DNA from 2 places in the Mesorhizobium kowhaii genome. Region 2 is predicted to be linked to the other one. Evidence: predicted binding sites of a transcription regulator. Region 2 holds the regulator's gene; the other holds the start of a gene.
The links. Region 2 encodes LexA, which represses DNA repair genes until DNA is damaged. Its sites were predicted from a motif close to TGTTCNNNNTGTGTTCNG; they were not measured.

Region 1: recA (recombinase RecA) is a predicted target of LexA. The motif match lies at 3,974-3,991, and genes of this name have one in related genera.

What each region holds. Positions count from the first base shown of each region.
Region 1 covers NZ_JBHLYT010000010.1:111,515-119,121, forward strand. The annotation lists gene alaS (alanine--tRNA ligase) at 1-2,351, opposite strand, end outside; gene recA (recombinase RecA) at 2,753-3,850, opposite strand; gene ACFFNA_RS11535 (carbohydrate kinase family protein) at 4,132-5,076, shown strand; gene ACFFNA_RS11540 (pseudouridine-5'-phosphate glycosidase) at 5,152-6,069, shown strand; gene ACFFNA_RS11545 (TfoX/Sxy family protein) at 6,272-6,595, opposite strand; gene ACFFNA_RS11550 (GFA family protein) at 6,687-7,184, shown strand; gene sufA (Fe-S cluster assembly scaffold SufA) at 7,374-7,607, opposite strand, start outside.
Region 2 covers NZ_JBHLYT010000006.1:226,745-234,351, reverse strand. The annotation lists gene ACFFNA_RS07000 (ComEC/Rec2 family competence protein) at 1-1,045, shown strand, start outside; gene lexA (transcriptional repressor LexA) at 1,039-1,776, opposite strand; gene ACFFNA_RS06990 (GntR family transcriptional regulator) at 2,156-2,893, opposite strand; gene kynU (kynureninase) at 3,049-4,296, shown strand; gene kynA (tryptophan 2,3-dioxygenase) at 4,360-5,196, opposite strand; gene ACFFNA_RS06975 (AMP-binding protein) at 5,193-6,818, opposite strand; gene ACFFNA_RS06970 (hormone-sensitive lipase) at 7,132-7,607, shown strand, end outside.

The DNA.
Region 1 (7,607 bases), on a different contig from region 2:
CCGACGCCCGCCACCGTCTCGTTCTCGGCCGGCGCACCCGCCGCGGCTCCGCCGCCCAGCGCCAGTTTCTTGCGCGCTTCGGACAGTTCCTTCTCGAGCTTCTTGCGCTCGTCGAGCAGCGCCTCGACACGCGCCGGCACGTCGGCCGGCGAGATCTTCAGCGTCGCGGCGACCGATTTCAAACGCCGGTCCTGCTCGTCGAGATGCTTGCGTGCGGCTTCGCCGGTCAAAGCCTCGATGCGGCGCACGCCGGCGGCGACCGCGCTGTCCGACACGACACGCACCAGACCGATATCACCGGTCGCCATGACATGCGTGCCGCCGCAGAGCTCGACCGAATAGGGCCGGTTGGCCTTGGCGCCATGCAGGCCGGTGCCCATCGACACGACGCGCACTTCATCGCCGTACTTCTCGCCAAACAGCGCCATGGCGCCTTCGGCAATGGCGTCGTCGACCGACATCAGGCGCGTGCTCACCGGGCCGTTCTGGACGACGATCTCGTTCGCCATGCGCTCGACCTCTTCGAGATCCTCTGCTGAAATCGGCTTGTTGTGCGAGATGTCGAAGCGCAGGCGCTCGGGCGCAACCAGCGAACCCTTCTGCGCGACATGGCTGCCGAGCACCTCGCGCAGCGCCTCATGGATCAGATGCGTCGCGGAATGGTTCGCGCGTAGCCTGGAGCGCCTGATATGGTCGACCTTCAGCTCGACGGCAGCGCCCGTCTTGACTGTGCCGCTGACCACCTTGCCGAGATGGACGAACAGCCCATCGGCCTTCTTCTGCGTATCGGAAATCTCGATCGAGAAGCCCTCGCCAGAAATGACGCCGGTGTCGCCCATCTGGCCGCCGGACTCGGCATAGAACGGCGTCTGGTTGACGACTACGGCAACCGCGTCGCCCTTGCTTGCGCTGTCGACGGTCTTGCCGTCCCGGACAAGCGCCTGGATGAGGCCTTCCGCCTGCTCGGTCTCGTAGCCGAGGAATTCGGTGGCGCCGGCCTTCTCGCGCACCGGGAACCACACACTCTCGGTGGCCGCGTCACCGGAGCCTGCCCAGTGGGCGCGTGCTTCGGTCTTCTGCCGCTCCATGGCATTGGTGAAACCGGCAAGATCGACCGAGATGCTGCGCTGGCGCAGCGCGTCCTGCGTCAGGTCGAGCGGGAATCCGTAAGTGTCGTAGAGCTTGAAGGCCGTCTCGCCATCCAGCATGTCGCCTGCGTGCAGCGTTTCCGTCGCCTCCGCAAGCAGGCCGAGGCCGCGCACCAGCGTCTTGCGGAACCGCGTTTCCTCGAGTTTCAGGGTCTCGGTTATCAACTGTTCGCCGCGCACCAGCTCCGGATAGGCCTGGCCCATCTCGCGCACCAGGGCCGGCACCAGGCGCCACATCAGCGGATCGCGGGCACCGAGCAACTGCGCATGGCGCATGGCGCGGCGCATGATGCGGCGCAGGACATAGCCACGGCCTTCGTTCGAGGGCAGCACGCCATCGGCGACCAGGAAGGAGGACGAGCGCAAATGATCGGCAATGACGCGGAAGGATGCGACCGTCTCCTTGTCGGGACCGTGCCCGATGGCGGACGACGCCGCGTCGATCAGGTGACGGAACAGATCGGTCTCAAAGACGCTCTCCACCCCTTGCAGGATGGACGCCATGCGCTCCAGGCCCAAGCCGGTGTCGATCGACGGGCGCGGCAGGTCGATACGCTCCTCCTTCGTCACCTGTTCATACTGCATGAACACCAGGTTCCAGAATTCGAGGAAACGGTCGCCATCCTCCTCCGGGCTGCCTGGAGGGCCGCCCCAGATGTGTTCGCCGCGGTCGATGAAGATCTCCGAGCACGGCCCACAAGGTCCGGTGTCGCCCATCGCCCAGAAATTGTCCGAGGTCGCGATGCGAATGATGCGGTCGTCGGAAAACCCGGCGATCTTCTTCCAGAAGCCGGCCGCCTCATCGTCCGTGTGATAGACGGTGACCAGCAGCTTGTCCTTGTTCAGCCCGAATTCCTTGGTGATCAGGTTCCAGGCGAGCTCGATGGCGCGCTCCTTGAAGTAGTCGCCAAAGGAGAAATTGCCCAGCATCTCGAAGAAGGTCAGATGGCGCGCGGTGTAGCCGACATTGTCGAGGTCGTTGTGCTTGCCGCCGGCGCGAACGCTCTTCTGGGCGGTCGAGGCGCGCGAATAGGGCCGCCTCTCCAATCCAGTGAAGACGTTCTTGAACTGCACCATGCCGGCGTTGGTGAACATCAGCGTCGGATCGTTGCGCGGCACCAGCGGGCTCGACGCGACGATCTCGTGACCCTCCTTGCGAAAGTAGTCGAGAAATGTCGACCGGATCTCGTTCACGCCACTCATGAATGCTGCCTTTTCGAGAGAACCGCCGGCGAACCGGCGGAAAATGGGCTCTGGGTATCAAAGCGCGTCGCGCTGAAAACGGATTCAGTCGACGCGCTTTAAGTTTTGCTTCTATGCATGTCGTTGTCCCAAAACCGCTGCGCACTTTTGGGCGACATCCATCAGAAAATAGACTTGGCCTTTTAGCGGTCGCACCGCACCCTGTCCAGAAACACGGAATTGGTCCAAATCGCGACTTTTACCAGCCGTTCGAACCGGGCTGCCACGAACCCAAAACGAAAAACCGCCGGCTCGAAAGCCGGCGGTTTGGAACGCGAAAACACAGAACTCAATTACATAAGCTTGAGATAATGGAACAAGATTATGGCCGATCTTCGGCCGGCATCTTGCGCACGAAGTTGTTACATCGCGCCGGATTCCTCCTCGAAACCGTCGTCGCCGCTCTCGGCGCCGCCATTCTCGAGGAATTTCTCAGCGATCAACCCGGCATTCTGCCTGAGCGCCAGTTCGATCTCGCGCGCCGTGTCGGGATTGTCGCGCAGGAACAGTTTGGCATTCTCGCGGCCCTGGCCGAGACGCTGCGAATTGTAGGAGAACCAGGCGCCCGACTTCTCGACCACGCCGGCCTTGACGCCGAGGTCGACCAGTTCGCCGGTCTTGGACACACCCTCACCATACATGATGTCGAACTCGACCACCTTGAAGGGCGGCGCCAGCTTGTTCTTGACCACCTTGACGCGGGTCTGGTTGCCGACGACCTCGTCGCGGTCCTTGACCGAGCCGATGCGGCGGATGTCGAGGCGGACCGAAGCGTAGAATTTCAGCGCATTGCCGCCCGTCGTGGTCTCGGGCGAACCGAACATGACGCCGATCTTCATGCGGATCTGGTTGATGAAGATGACCATGGTGTTGGAGCGCGAGATCGATGCGGTCAGCTTGCGCAGCGCCTGGCTCATCAGGCGGGCTTGCAGGCCGGGCAGCGAATCGCCCATCTCGCCTTCGATTTCGGCGCGCGGCGTCAGCGCCGCGACCGAATCGACCACCAGCACGTCGATGGCGCCGGAGCGCACCAGCGTGTCGCAGATTTCCAGCGCCTGCTCACCGGTGTCGGGCTGCGAGATCAGAAGGTTTTCCAGATCGACGCCAAGCTTGCGGGCATAGACCGGATCGAGCGCATGCTCGGCATCGACGAAGGCGCAGATGCCGCCCTTCTTCTGGGCTTCGGCCACGGTGTGCAGCGCCAGCGTCGTCTTGCCCGAGCTTTCCGGCCCGTAGATCTCGACGATGCGGCCGCGCGGCAGGCCACCGACGCCAAGCGCGATGTCGAGGCCGAGCGAGCCGGTCGGCACGGTTTCGATCTCGACGACCTGCTCGTTCGCGCCGAGCCGCATGATCGAGCCTTTGCCGAAAGCCCGCTCGATTTGCGACAGCGCCGCATCCAGAGCCTTTGATTTGTCCACCGCTTTGTCCTCTACCAGCCGCAAAGAATTCTGAGCCATGATACATCACCCCTTGGTCGTCAATGAAGGCCGGACAATCCGTAATCCCTGCCTATTTGTACCTTTTTTGTTCTCGTTTGGCAAGGGGGTTCAAATATCTGAAAAACAATCAATATCCGGATTTGTTCTTTTTTTGTCCTAGGGATTCGATCAGGAATGCGCCTCGCATTGGGCCAGACGGTGCAGTCGTTTCGATCTGCCGAATCGCGGGCCTGCATGCGAAGCTTCATCACACAGCCTAGCGCTTGTGCGGCTGGAATAACAAAGGTCATATCGCCGGCATGCTGAAATCTCCAAGAATTCTGGCAGTGGGCGGCGCCCATATCGACCGGCGTGGCCAGGTGTCCGGCGCTTACGTGCCGGCCGCGTCCAATCCCGGCACGATGCGCGAGGATGTCGGCGGCGGCGTCTTCAATGCTTTGCGCAATGCGGTCCGGCGCGGCGTTTCGGCCTCGCTGCTGTCGGTTCGCGGCGGCGATGCCGCCGCCGATACCGTTTCACGAGCCATCGCCGAGGCCGGGATTGCCGACCTGTCCGCCGTGTTCCTCGATCGCACGACGCCGAGCTATACGGCGCTGATCGACCGCGAGGGCGAATTGATCGTCGGCTTTGCCGACATGGCGCTCTATGAGCTGGCGTTTCCCAAGCAGGTCAGGCGCTCGAAGGTGCGAGAGGTTATCGCTGCCGCCGATGCCGTCTTCTGCGACGCCAATTTGCCGACGGCGGCACTGGAGCGGCTTGTGGCACTCGCCGCCGGCAAACCCGTCTTCGCCATTGCCATTTCGCCGGCCAAGATCGTGCGCCTGAGGCCGGTGCTCGGTAATCTGGCCGTCGTTTTCATGAACCGGCGCGAGGCAGTCGCACTGGCCGGCCTGGACAGTGCGGCCTCAGGGCAGGACATCGTAGACGGGCTGAAACGCGCGGGGCTCAAAAGCGGCGTGGTGACCGCGGGCGGCGCTCCCATGCTGGGCTTCGATGAAGCCGGCACCTTCTCGATCCGGCCGCCGACGCCAAGAAAGGTCGCTGACGTCACCGGCGCCGGCGATGCGCTGGCGGGTGCAACGGTCGCTGCCTTGCTGCGTGGCATGCCCTTGCGCGCAGCCCTGCGCGAAGGCATTGCCGCAGCGACGCTGGCCATCGAAAGCGCCGACGCCGTTCCCGATTTCACTACGGCGGCTTTCACCGAGGCGCTGGCTCTTGTGCCGGATGCGCAGGAAGTGGCATGAGACCGGCCAGTTCATAGTGCCGGAGTGTTTTCGCGCGTCCAGATGGATGCGCATCGCTCCGGATTGGAGATCAGGATGACACCAGAAACCGCCCGCCCCTTTATCGATATCCACGTGCCGGTTGCACAGGCTCTGGCTGCTGGCCGGCCTGTGGTGGCGCTGGAAAGCACCATCATCACCCATGGCATGCCCTACCCCGACAATGGCGCCATGGCGGCCGATGTCGAAAAGATCATCACCGATGGTGGCGCAGTGCCGGCGACGATCGCCGTGGTTGGCGGCCGCATCAAGATCGGCCTGTCGGACGGCGAGCGCGAGTCCCTGGCCATGACCGGCGACGCCATGAAGCTGTCGCGCGCCGACCTCGGCTTTGCGGTCGCGCAAGGGCGCACCGGTGGCACCACGGTCGCCGCCACGATGATCGCGGCGCATATGGTCGGCATCAAGGTGTTCGCCACCGGCGGCATCGGCGGCGTGCACAAGGGTGCGGAAAAGAGTTTCGACATCTCAGCCGATCTCGACGAACTGGCCCGCACGCCGGTGATCGTCGTGTCAGCCGGTGCCAAGGCCATCCTCGACATCGAAAAGACGCTGGAAGTGCTGGAAACACGCGGCGTACCCGTGGTTGGTCATGGCTGCGAGATGATGCCGGCCTTCTGGTCACGGCATTCGCCCTTCCGTGCGCCGCTGACCTTGCAGACACCGGAAGAGATCGCGCATTTCTACCAGACGCGGCAGGCGCTGGGGCTCGCCGGCGGCATACTGATCGCCAACCCGGTGCCCGAGAACCACGAAATCCCGGCCGAAGAGATGGCCGGCTATATCGAAGCCGCGCAAAAGGCCGCGGAAGCGCTCAACGTGACCGGCAAGGCGGTGACGCCGTTCCTGCTGGGGAAACTCTTGGAACTGACCGGCGGCAGGAGCCTGAAGACCAACATCGCGCTGGTTGAGAACAATGCGCGGCTGGCGGCGAAGATCGCCAAGGCGCTGTAGGACACCAGTACTTCAGCCTTTAGCGGCGAATGCCCCCTCACCCGGATTGCCAAAACCGAATTGCGAAGGGCAATTCGGGGCAATCCGGCCTCTCCCCGAGGGGAGAGGAGCTTGCAAGCGCCGACGCCAACCTCTTCTCCCCAGCGGGGAAAAGGTGGCCGCGAAGCGGCCGGATGAGGGGGCGGCCTCGCGCTTACGGGCGCTATTTCCCCGCCCGCCGCCCCGCCTCATAAGCGCGGCGTGCCCAGGCCGTCATCTCGTCGGGATCTTCAAAAGCGCTGTCGGGAATGCTCCAGTAGGGCATTGAGACCAGCTTGCCGTGGCGGGTGCCGGTATAGGTCCACTGCCGACAGCCTGCGGCCTCGAAGTCGGGCGCGCTTTGCGCGTCGGCCTTCAGCATCAACTCGCCGCGCAGCACGATGGCGACGATGACGCCGTCGAAATAGATGCCCTTGCCGCCGAACAGTTTGCGGATGCTGACCGGGCCGAGGCCCTCGAAGAGTTCTGCGATGCGTTCATTGTCCATGCCGCGATCATGTCATCGCGCCTGGGACTTGTCATGCCGCAACCAAAATGCTGCTGACAGGTTGAAAGACGTCTATCGGAGTTTTCCCATCATGCCGCTTCTGCTCAAGGGTTCCTGCCGCTGCAATGCCGTCCGTTTCGAGGTGGAGAGCCACACGCCGGCGCCGTTCATGCTGTGCTACTGCTCGATCTGCCGCAAGCAGCAAGGCGGCGGCGGCTTCGCCATCAATCTCGGTGCCGACAACGAGACCCTGAACATCAGGGGTAAAAGGAACCTTGGCGTCTACCGGGCCGAGATCGAGGACGATGAACATCCGCAGTGCGAGGTGTCATCGGGCGAGCGCAATTTCTGTCGCAAATGCGGGTCGGCACTGTGGCTCTACGATCCGACCTGGCCGGAGCTCGTGCATCCCTTCGCCTCGGCGATCGACAACGACCTGCCCATCCCGCCAAGCCGGGTGCATCTGATGCTGAAATACAAGGCGAACTGGGTCGAGCCAGTGGTTGGCAAGGGCGACAAGACGTTCGATGTCTACCCGGAGGAATCAATCGCCGACTGGCACAAGCGGACGGGAATGTGGGTGGAGTAGCGTCCTTCGCCCCGTTCACGGGGAGGTGAGGAGTGGTCCGCGCAGCGGACGAAAAGCCAATTGTTTGGCTTTTCGACTGACGAACACCGGCAGGCAGATGAGGGCCGCGCGAACTTCAGAGAGGCCGGCTCTGCCCCTCATCCGGCCCTTCGGGCCACCTTCTCCCCGTAAACGGGGCAAAGGAATGCCTCAGGCCGTGGCGCGTGCTTCCGCGAGTGCCTTGAGATCAGCCGGCTTCAGCTCGACGGATTCGCCGCAGCCGCAGGCCGAACTCTGGTTCGGGTTGTGGAAGGTGAAACCGGTGCGCAGCGTCGTCTGCTCGAAATCCATCTCGGTGCCGAACAGGAAAAGCGCTGCCTCCGGCGCCACATAGACATGGGCGCCGTCGCGCTCGATATGGTCGTCCTTGGTGTTGGGTTCGGC
Region 2 (7,607 bases):
GAGACCGCCGCCGCCACGGCGATCGCTGCCCGGCTTTCTCACGCGAAAATTCCTGTTGGCGATGGGTGGCCTTGCCATGACCTCCATCATCGCCGGCAGCGCCACTGCGCTGTTTGCCATCTGGCATTTTCAGCGGGTTTCGCCGCTTAGCCTGTTCGCCAATCTCGCCATCATGCCGATCGTGTCCGTCGTCATGTTCCTGGCCGTTGCCAGCGCCTTGTTGATGCCGTTCGGGTTCGACGGGCCATCCCTCTATCTGATGGGCAAAGGCCTGACGGCAATGATCGCCATATCGGGCTGGATTTCCGAACGTTCGCCTGTCGACGCAGTCGGGTTGATTTCGCAGCAGTCTGTCCTGCTGGTGGCGATTGCCTTGGTCATTGCGACGATGGCGACGACATGGCTGCGGCTCGCAGCGCTTCCCTTCGCACTTGCCGGCATGCTGACCGTCTCGGACACGCGCCCACCGGACGTGCTGATCTCGGAGGACGCCAGGCTGGTTGCGCTGCCGATCGGCGACGGCGAACTCGCCGTCAGCCGGGCACGCCCGAACGAATTCACGGTCGACAACTGGAAACGCGCGCTGACATCCGAAACCATCGTCATGCCGGAGGTGTTCAGCAAAGGAGACGGGCAATTCGAGATAGCGGATGCCGCCGAACTGCCGCCGGGAGCGCCTTTCTACTGCACATCAGGCGTTTGCCTTGCCAAGCATCCGTCCGGCGCGATCATTGCGCATGTCGAAGACCGAAAGGACGCCTGGAAAGCCTGCAGCCTCGCTGACCTGATCATCATCAATGACGCCACGGCCTATGACCCCTGTCACGATCCGCTGGTGCTCGTCATCACCAAGCGACAACTGGCTCGCAAGGGTAGTGCGGCCGTCTTCTTCGATCGCCAATCGGCGACCACGCCTGCGACGATCAGCTTCGCGGTGGACAGGCCATACCGGCCCTGGCACACGCAGCGCAAGTTCTCGCGCGAGGCGAGGGGCCTGCCACCCTACCGCAAACCCGAAAAGCCGGTTGCAAGCCCTGCTCAGTAGCGCCTGATCAACCCGACGAGCTTGCCTTGCACCTTGACCCTGTCCGGCCCGAAAATGCGGGTTTCATAGGCGGGGTTGGCAGCTTCGAGAGCAATCGAAGCACCCTTGCGGCGGAACCGCTTCAGCGTTGCTTCCTCTTCATCCACCAGCGCCACGATGATCTCGCCCGGGCTGGCTGTATCGGCGTTGCGGATGATGACGGTGTCGCCATCGAAGATGCCGGCCTCGATCATCGAATCGCCCTTGACCTCGAGGGCGTAGTGCTCGCCGCCCATGATCATGTCCGGCGGCACCGAGATCGAATGCGTCTGATGCTGGATAGCGTCGATCGGCACACCGGCGGCGATGCGCCCCATGACCGGGATCGACACGGCGGAAACCACGTCGTCGTCATTGCCGGCCGAAGGCATCCGCGAAAGCGCTGGCTTGATTTGCCGGCCAAGGCCGCCTTGACCGAGGCTGCCTTGGATGACGCTTGGCGAGAACTTTCTTGCCGCGTTGAGGCCGGGCGCGATCGAATCCGGCAGTCGCAGCACTTCCAGCGCGCGCGCCCGATTTGGTAGCCGGCGAATGAAACCGCGCTCCTCCAGCGCCGTGATCAGCCGGTGGATGCCGGATTTGGAGGCGAGGTCGAGCGCTTCCTTCATCTCGTCGAAGGAGGGCGGAATGCCGCTTTCCTTGAGCCGTTCATGAATGAACATCAGCAGTTCATGTTGTTTACGCGTCAGCATGGCGACCCCCCAGGAAACCTGAAACCAGAATCGGAAAAACAAACCCAGAACAAACACTATCTGTTCCAGTTGTGTTCCGCAACCGTTTAAAGTTTAATGAATTTGTTAAGGCGGCTGAAATCATTGGCGCGCGGCGGTGAGCCGCGATCGAGGGCCCCCTGCCGCCGCGGCGCACTGGCCTGCATTGAAATTGTTTTGGTTAATGGCCTGTGGCCCACTTCGTGGCGAGGTTTGGCATCAGCTGCCGACAGACCTCGATTGGGGGCATTTCCACTTTCACGTCTCGTTCAGCTGCCGTGAACGAAACGAAGCCAAAATGCCAACTTTCGTCAGAGAAATGGCAGATCTCCCTTGGTCTTTGTCCTTGTCGAACGGCAGATCATCGCGTGTTCATATTGTCCTTACCGGCATGGACATAGACATGCAGCGTATAGCCGATATGAGCGGTCATCAGCGCCTTCGCACGCTCGACGTTGCGATCCAGCGCCGCCTGCATGAGCGCCGTGTGATGTTCGATCGCGACAGCCTGGCGCAACGCCTCCATGGCCTCTTCATAGCCATGCTGCAGGCCGGCGGCCGCCCGCAAGGTTGGTGCCAGGCCGAGAAAGCGGTGATGGCGACGCAACTGATCCGCGATCGTGGAATGGAAGGTCAGCAGCCAGGGGGATGTTGCCGCACTGAGCAGTGCCGCGTGAAAAGCCTCGTGTTTTTCATCCCACTCGTCGACCACTGCGTCGGACGGGTCGTCGACCGCGGTCTTGCAACGCGACAGCCGGTAATGGGCGGCGACGACGATGTCCTCCCATTCACGGCCGCCTTTCTCGATCGATTCCTGGAGCAGAGGCAGTTCAACCACCAACCTGGCGCGTGACAGGTCTTCCAGTTCGAAGCGCGACACCGGAGCGACGGCAAAGCCGCGATTGCTGATGGCGGTCACCAGGCGCTCGGCCTCCAACCGCGACAGCGCTTCGCGCAACGGTGTCCAGCCAATGCCGTAGCTGTTGCGCAACGCGCTGAGCTTGAGTGGCGCGCCGGGCTTCAGACGGGTGGTGAGGATATCGCGACGCAGCAGCCTGTAGGCTGCTTCCGTTTTCGAGAAGTGCTCGTCGTCCAGCATCGTCGTCCATCCCTCGGATGGTGATTATATATGAAAGCCTCACATTGCGTAAATTATATATAATGTTTGACAGCGCCCACGGGACTGCCCATGATCGCCCAACGGTTTCACCTGATATGTTCATCGAGCACGCTCATGCGCGGGGATAGTCGACCATGAATGCAACTCTCGATCTCGCTGCAATCGAGGCGATGGATGCCGCGGATCCGCTGCGTTCCATGCGCGATCGCTTCGTCTTGCCGCAAGGGGTGATCTACCTTGACGGCAATTCGCTTGGCGCGGCTTCACCCGCCGTCTTCGATGAACTGAACAAGGCCGCGACACAGGAATGGGCGCAGGATCTCATCCGTGCCTGGAACACCGCCGGCTGGTTCGACATGCCGGTCGAGCTCGGCGACCAACTCGGGCGCCTGATCGGGGCCGCGGCCGGCCAGACTGTGGTCTGCGATACGACCTCGATCAACATCTACAAGGTGCTGCATGCGGCGCTCGCGATGAGGCCGGACCGGTCGGTCATCGTCGCCGAGGGCTCCAGCTTTCCAACCGATCTCTATATGGCCGAGGGCGTTGCCTCGACGCGGCCGGGCACGACGCTGCGGCTAGAGGGCGTCGATGCGCCTGAGATTGAAGCGCTTATCGACGAGCGCGTCGCCGTCATCCTGGTCAACCATGTCAACTACAAGTCCGGCCAGTTGCGCGACATGGCGGCGCTGACGCGCAGGGCCCATCAGGCCGGTGCGCTGATCGTCTGGGATCTCTGCCACACGGCGGGTGCCTTGCCGGTCGAGCTCGACGGCGCCAATGCCGATTTCGCCATTGGCTGTACCTACAAGTACCTCAATGGCGGCCCGGGTTCGCCGGCCTTCATCTATGCCGCAAAGCGCCACCATGATGATGTCTATCAGCCGCTCAGCGGCTGGTGGGGGCATGCGCGGCCCTTCGCCTTCGAACAGGCCTATGCCGCCGGCACCGGCATCCGCCGGTTCTTGTGTGGCACGCAGCCGGTGTTGTCGATGCGGGCGCTCAAGGGCGCGCTGGACGTCTGGAACGATGTCGACATGACGGCGGTGCGCAAGAAAAGCATCGCACTGACCGACCTGTTCATCCAGCTGGTCGAAACAAAGTGCAGCGCCTACGGGCTAGAACTCGAAAGCCCCCGTAACGGCAACGAGCGCGGCAGCCAGGTGTCGTTTATTCACCCCAACGGATATCAGGTGATGCGGGCCTTGATCGAACGCGGTGTGATCGGCGATTTCCGCGCGCCTTCGACCATCCGCTTCGGGTTCACGCCGCTCTATGTCGGCTACAGGGATGTCTGGCAGGCGGTCGAGGTGCTGGAAGACATCCTGCGCACCGGCGCCTGGCAGGACGCGCGCTTCGAGGTCAAGGCTGCGGTCACGTGAGTGTGTGTCGCCCAAAAGTGCGCCGCGGTTTTGGGACAACGACATACGCAAAGCAAAGACAGATCAGAGACGGGTGCGGACCGTCCAGAGCTCTGGAAACAGGACGACCTCAAGCATCTTCTTCAGGTAGGACGCACCCGACGTGCCACCGGTGCCGCGCTTCAGGCCGATGATGCGCTCGACCGTGGTGACGTGGTTGAAGCGCCAGCGGCGGAAATAATCCTCGAAGTCGACCAGCTTCTCGGCCAGTTCGTAGAACATCCAGTAGCGCTGCGGATCGCGGTAGACTGTCTGCCAGGCAACCAGGACCGCTTCATTCTCGGTGCGCGTCTCACGCCAGTCGGTGCGCCTGGCGTCGGCGCCGATGTCGAATCCGTTGCGGGCGAGCAGCAGCAGCGCTTCGTCGTAGAGCGATGGCTCGGCCAGGATAGCCTCAAGCTTCCCGCTGAGATCCGGCCGGTGCTTGTGCGGGCCGAGCATGGCGAGGTTGCGGTTGCCGGCCATGAACTCGATGGCGCGATACTGCCAGGACTGGAAACCCGAGGATTGGCCGAGCGCGTCGCGGAACTCGGTGTATTCGCTGGGCGTCATCGTCCGCAGCACGTCCCAGGCGTTGTTCAACTGCTCGAAAATGCGGGCGACGCGCGACAGCATCTTGAAGCTCGGCTCGAGGCGGTCGGCGCGGATCGAGCGGATCGCGGCACCGATCTCATGCAGAGCGAGCTTCATCCAGAGTTCGGAGGTCTGATGCTGGATGATGAACAGCATCTCGTCATGCGCCGACGACAGCGGCGTCTGCGCCTCCAGCACTTTCTCCAGGTGCAGATAGTCGCTGTAGGACATGCGCTCCTTGAACGACATCTGTGCGCCTTCGGAGGCCGGATCGTATGGCTCGCTCAATTGATTTTCTCCGTGCGCAGCCGGAAGCGCTGGATCTTGCCGGTCTGCGTCTTGGGCAACGCAGCAATGAACTTCACCGATCGCGGATATTTGTAGGGCGCGATCGTCGCTTTGACATGGTCCTGCAGGCGCTTGATGGTCATTGCGTCTGGCTCCACGCCTTGCACAAGCACGACATGCGCTTCGACGATCTGGCCGCGCTCGGCGTCCTCGGCACCGATGACAGCGCATTCGGCGACATCCGGATGCGCCAGCAGCGCCGCCTCGACCTCGGGTCCGGCAATGTTGTAGCCGGCGCTGACGATCATGTCGTCGGAGCGCGCGGCGAAATGGAAGAAGCCGTCCTCGTCCTGGCTGAAGGTATCGCCGGTGAGGTTCCAGCCGTCGCGAACGTATTCCTTTTGCCTGTCGTCAGCCATGTAGCGGCAGCCGGTTGGCCCACGCACTGCCAACCTGCCGGTCGAGCCACGCGGCACCTCGCGCATCTCGTCATCGACGATGCGCGCCTCGTAGCCGCCCACCGGCTTACCGGTCGACGCAGGCTTCATGTCGTCGAAGCGGTTGGAGATGAAGATGTGCAGCATTTCGGTGGCGCCGATGCCATCGAGGATCGGCTTGCCGGTCTTTTGCGTCCACTCCTCGAAGACCGGAGCAGGCAAGGTTTCGCCGGCTGAAACAGCGACGCGCAGCGATGACAGGTCTGCACCCTCATCCATGGCCTTCAGCATGGCGCGATAGGCGGTCGGCGCGGTGAAGGAGATGGTCGCTTTGTAGGTCTCGATGATGTGGATCATGTTGGGCGGCGTCGCCTGTTCGAGCAGCGTCGCCGCCGCCCCGAAGCGCAGGGGAAAGATGGCGAGACCGCCAAGGCCGAAGGTGAAAGCCAGCGGCGGCGAGCCGACAAAGATGTCGTCCGGCGTCACCTGGAGGATTTCGCGGGCGTAGGCGTCGGCGATGATCAAGAGGTCGCGGTGGAAATGCATCGTCGCCTTCGGCACGCCTGTCGTGCCCGAGGTGAAGCCGAGCAGCGCGACGTCGTCGCGGCCGGTGTTGACGGCGCTGAAAACAACCGACTTGTCGAGGGCCGCGCGATCGAGTTCGGCATCATGGTTGGCGGTGCCGTCGAAGCCGATAACCTGCTTGAGGAACGCGCTGTCCTTGGCGCAGGCGGTCATCTCGTCCATCAACCTGGTGTCGCAGAGCGCGATTGTGATTTCCGCCTTGTCGACGATCTTGGCAAGCTCGCCGGCGCGCAGCATCGGCATGGTGTTGACGACCACGGCGCCGACCTTGGTGGCAGCCAGCCAGCAAGCGACCATGGCGGGGTTGTTGGCCGAGCGGATCAGCACCCGGTTGCCGGGCTTCACGCCGTAGTTCTCGACCAGCGCATGGGCCAGCCTGTTCGTCCAGTCGGACAGTTCCTTGTAGGTGCGGCGGCGGCCATTGCCGATCAGCGCGGTGTGGTCACCCAGGCCCTTCTCGACCAGCCTGTCGGTCAATTCGACGCCGGCGTTGAGACGTTCGGGATAGTCGAAACCATCGAGCAGGAAGTCCGGCCATTGCTCGGGCGGCGGCAGGTGATCGCGCGTGAACGTGTCGATATGCGCTGAAGGCCCAAGCATGTCGCCGCTATCCTGTCTGCTGCCTGGCCAGTGCACGAGGCTTCTGGCTGGTGGTGGATTTGAAATTCCTGCTTCTAGGGGAGGCTTCGTGCCGCCAGAGGCACCTTGCTCGACGACGCGCCACCCGAAGGGCGGACATCTGCAGGTTTGGGCAGCCCAGCAGACCTCCCATTGTCGGCTGTTCGTCAGGGCAGGATCGCACCAGTCGAAATTTGTTTCAAGCCTAAAATGTTTTTGTCCTGGAGCATTGACGCATGGCGTGGCGGTGGCCATTGCTAGCGGGGAAACGATGCCGTTTCGGGGGAGGGTGCAGATGCTCGAACATCGCATTGCCGATTGGGACAACGCCTATGCCAACGGCGCGAACATCGCCGGCAGCGACCGCTGGCCGGCCGCGTGGGTAGAGCCAGCGCAAGCGTTTCGTGACGCGCTTTCGGCAGAGGGCCGGGCACGGCTCGACATCGCCTATGGCGGCGGGCGGCGCAATCGGCTCGATCTCTTTCTTCCCAGCACTACGCCCAAGGGATTGGTGGTGTTCATCCATGGCGGTTACTGGATGGCGTTCGACAAGAGTTTCTGGTCGCATCTCGCCAACGGCGCGGTCAGCAGCGGCTTTGCGGTGGCGATGCCCTCCTACACGCTGTGTCCGGAAATCCGCATCGCCGGCATCGTCCAGGAGATCGGCGCGGCGATCGGCAAGGCGGCAGGACTGGTCGACGGGCCGCTGATGTTGACCGGCCATTCGGCCGGCGGCCATCTCGCCAGCCGCATGGTGACGACAACCACACC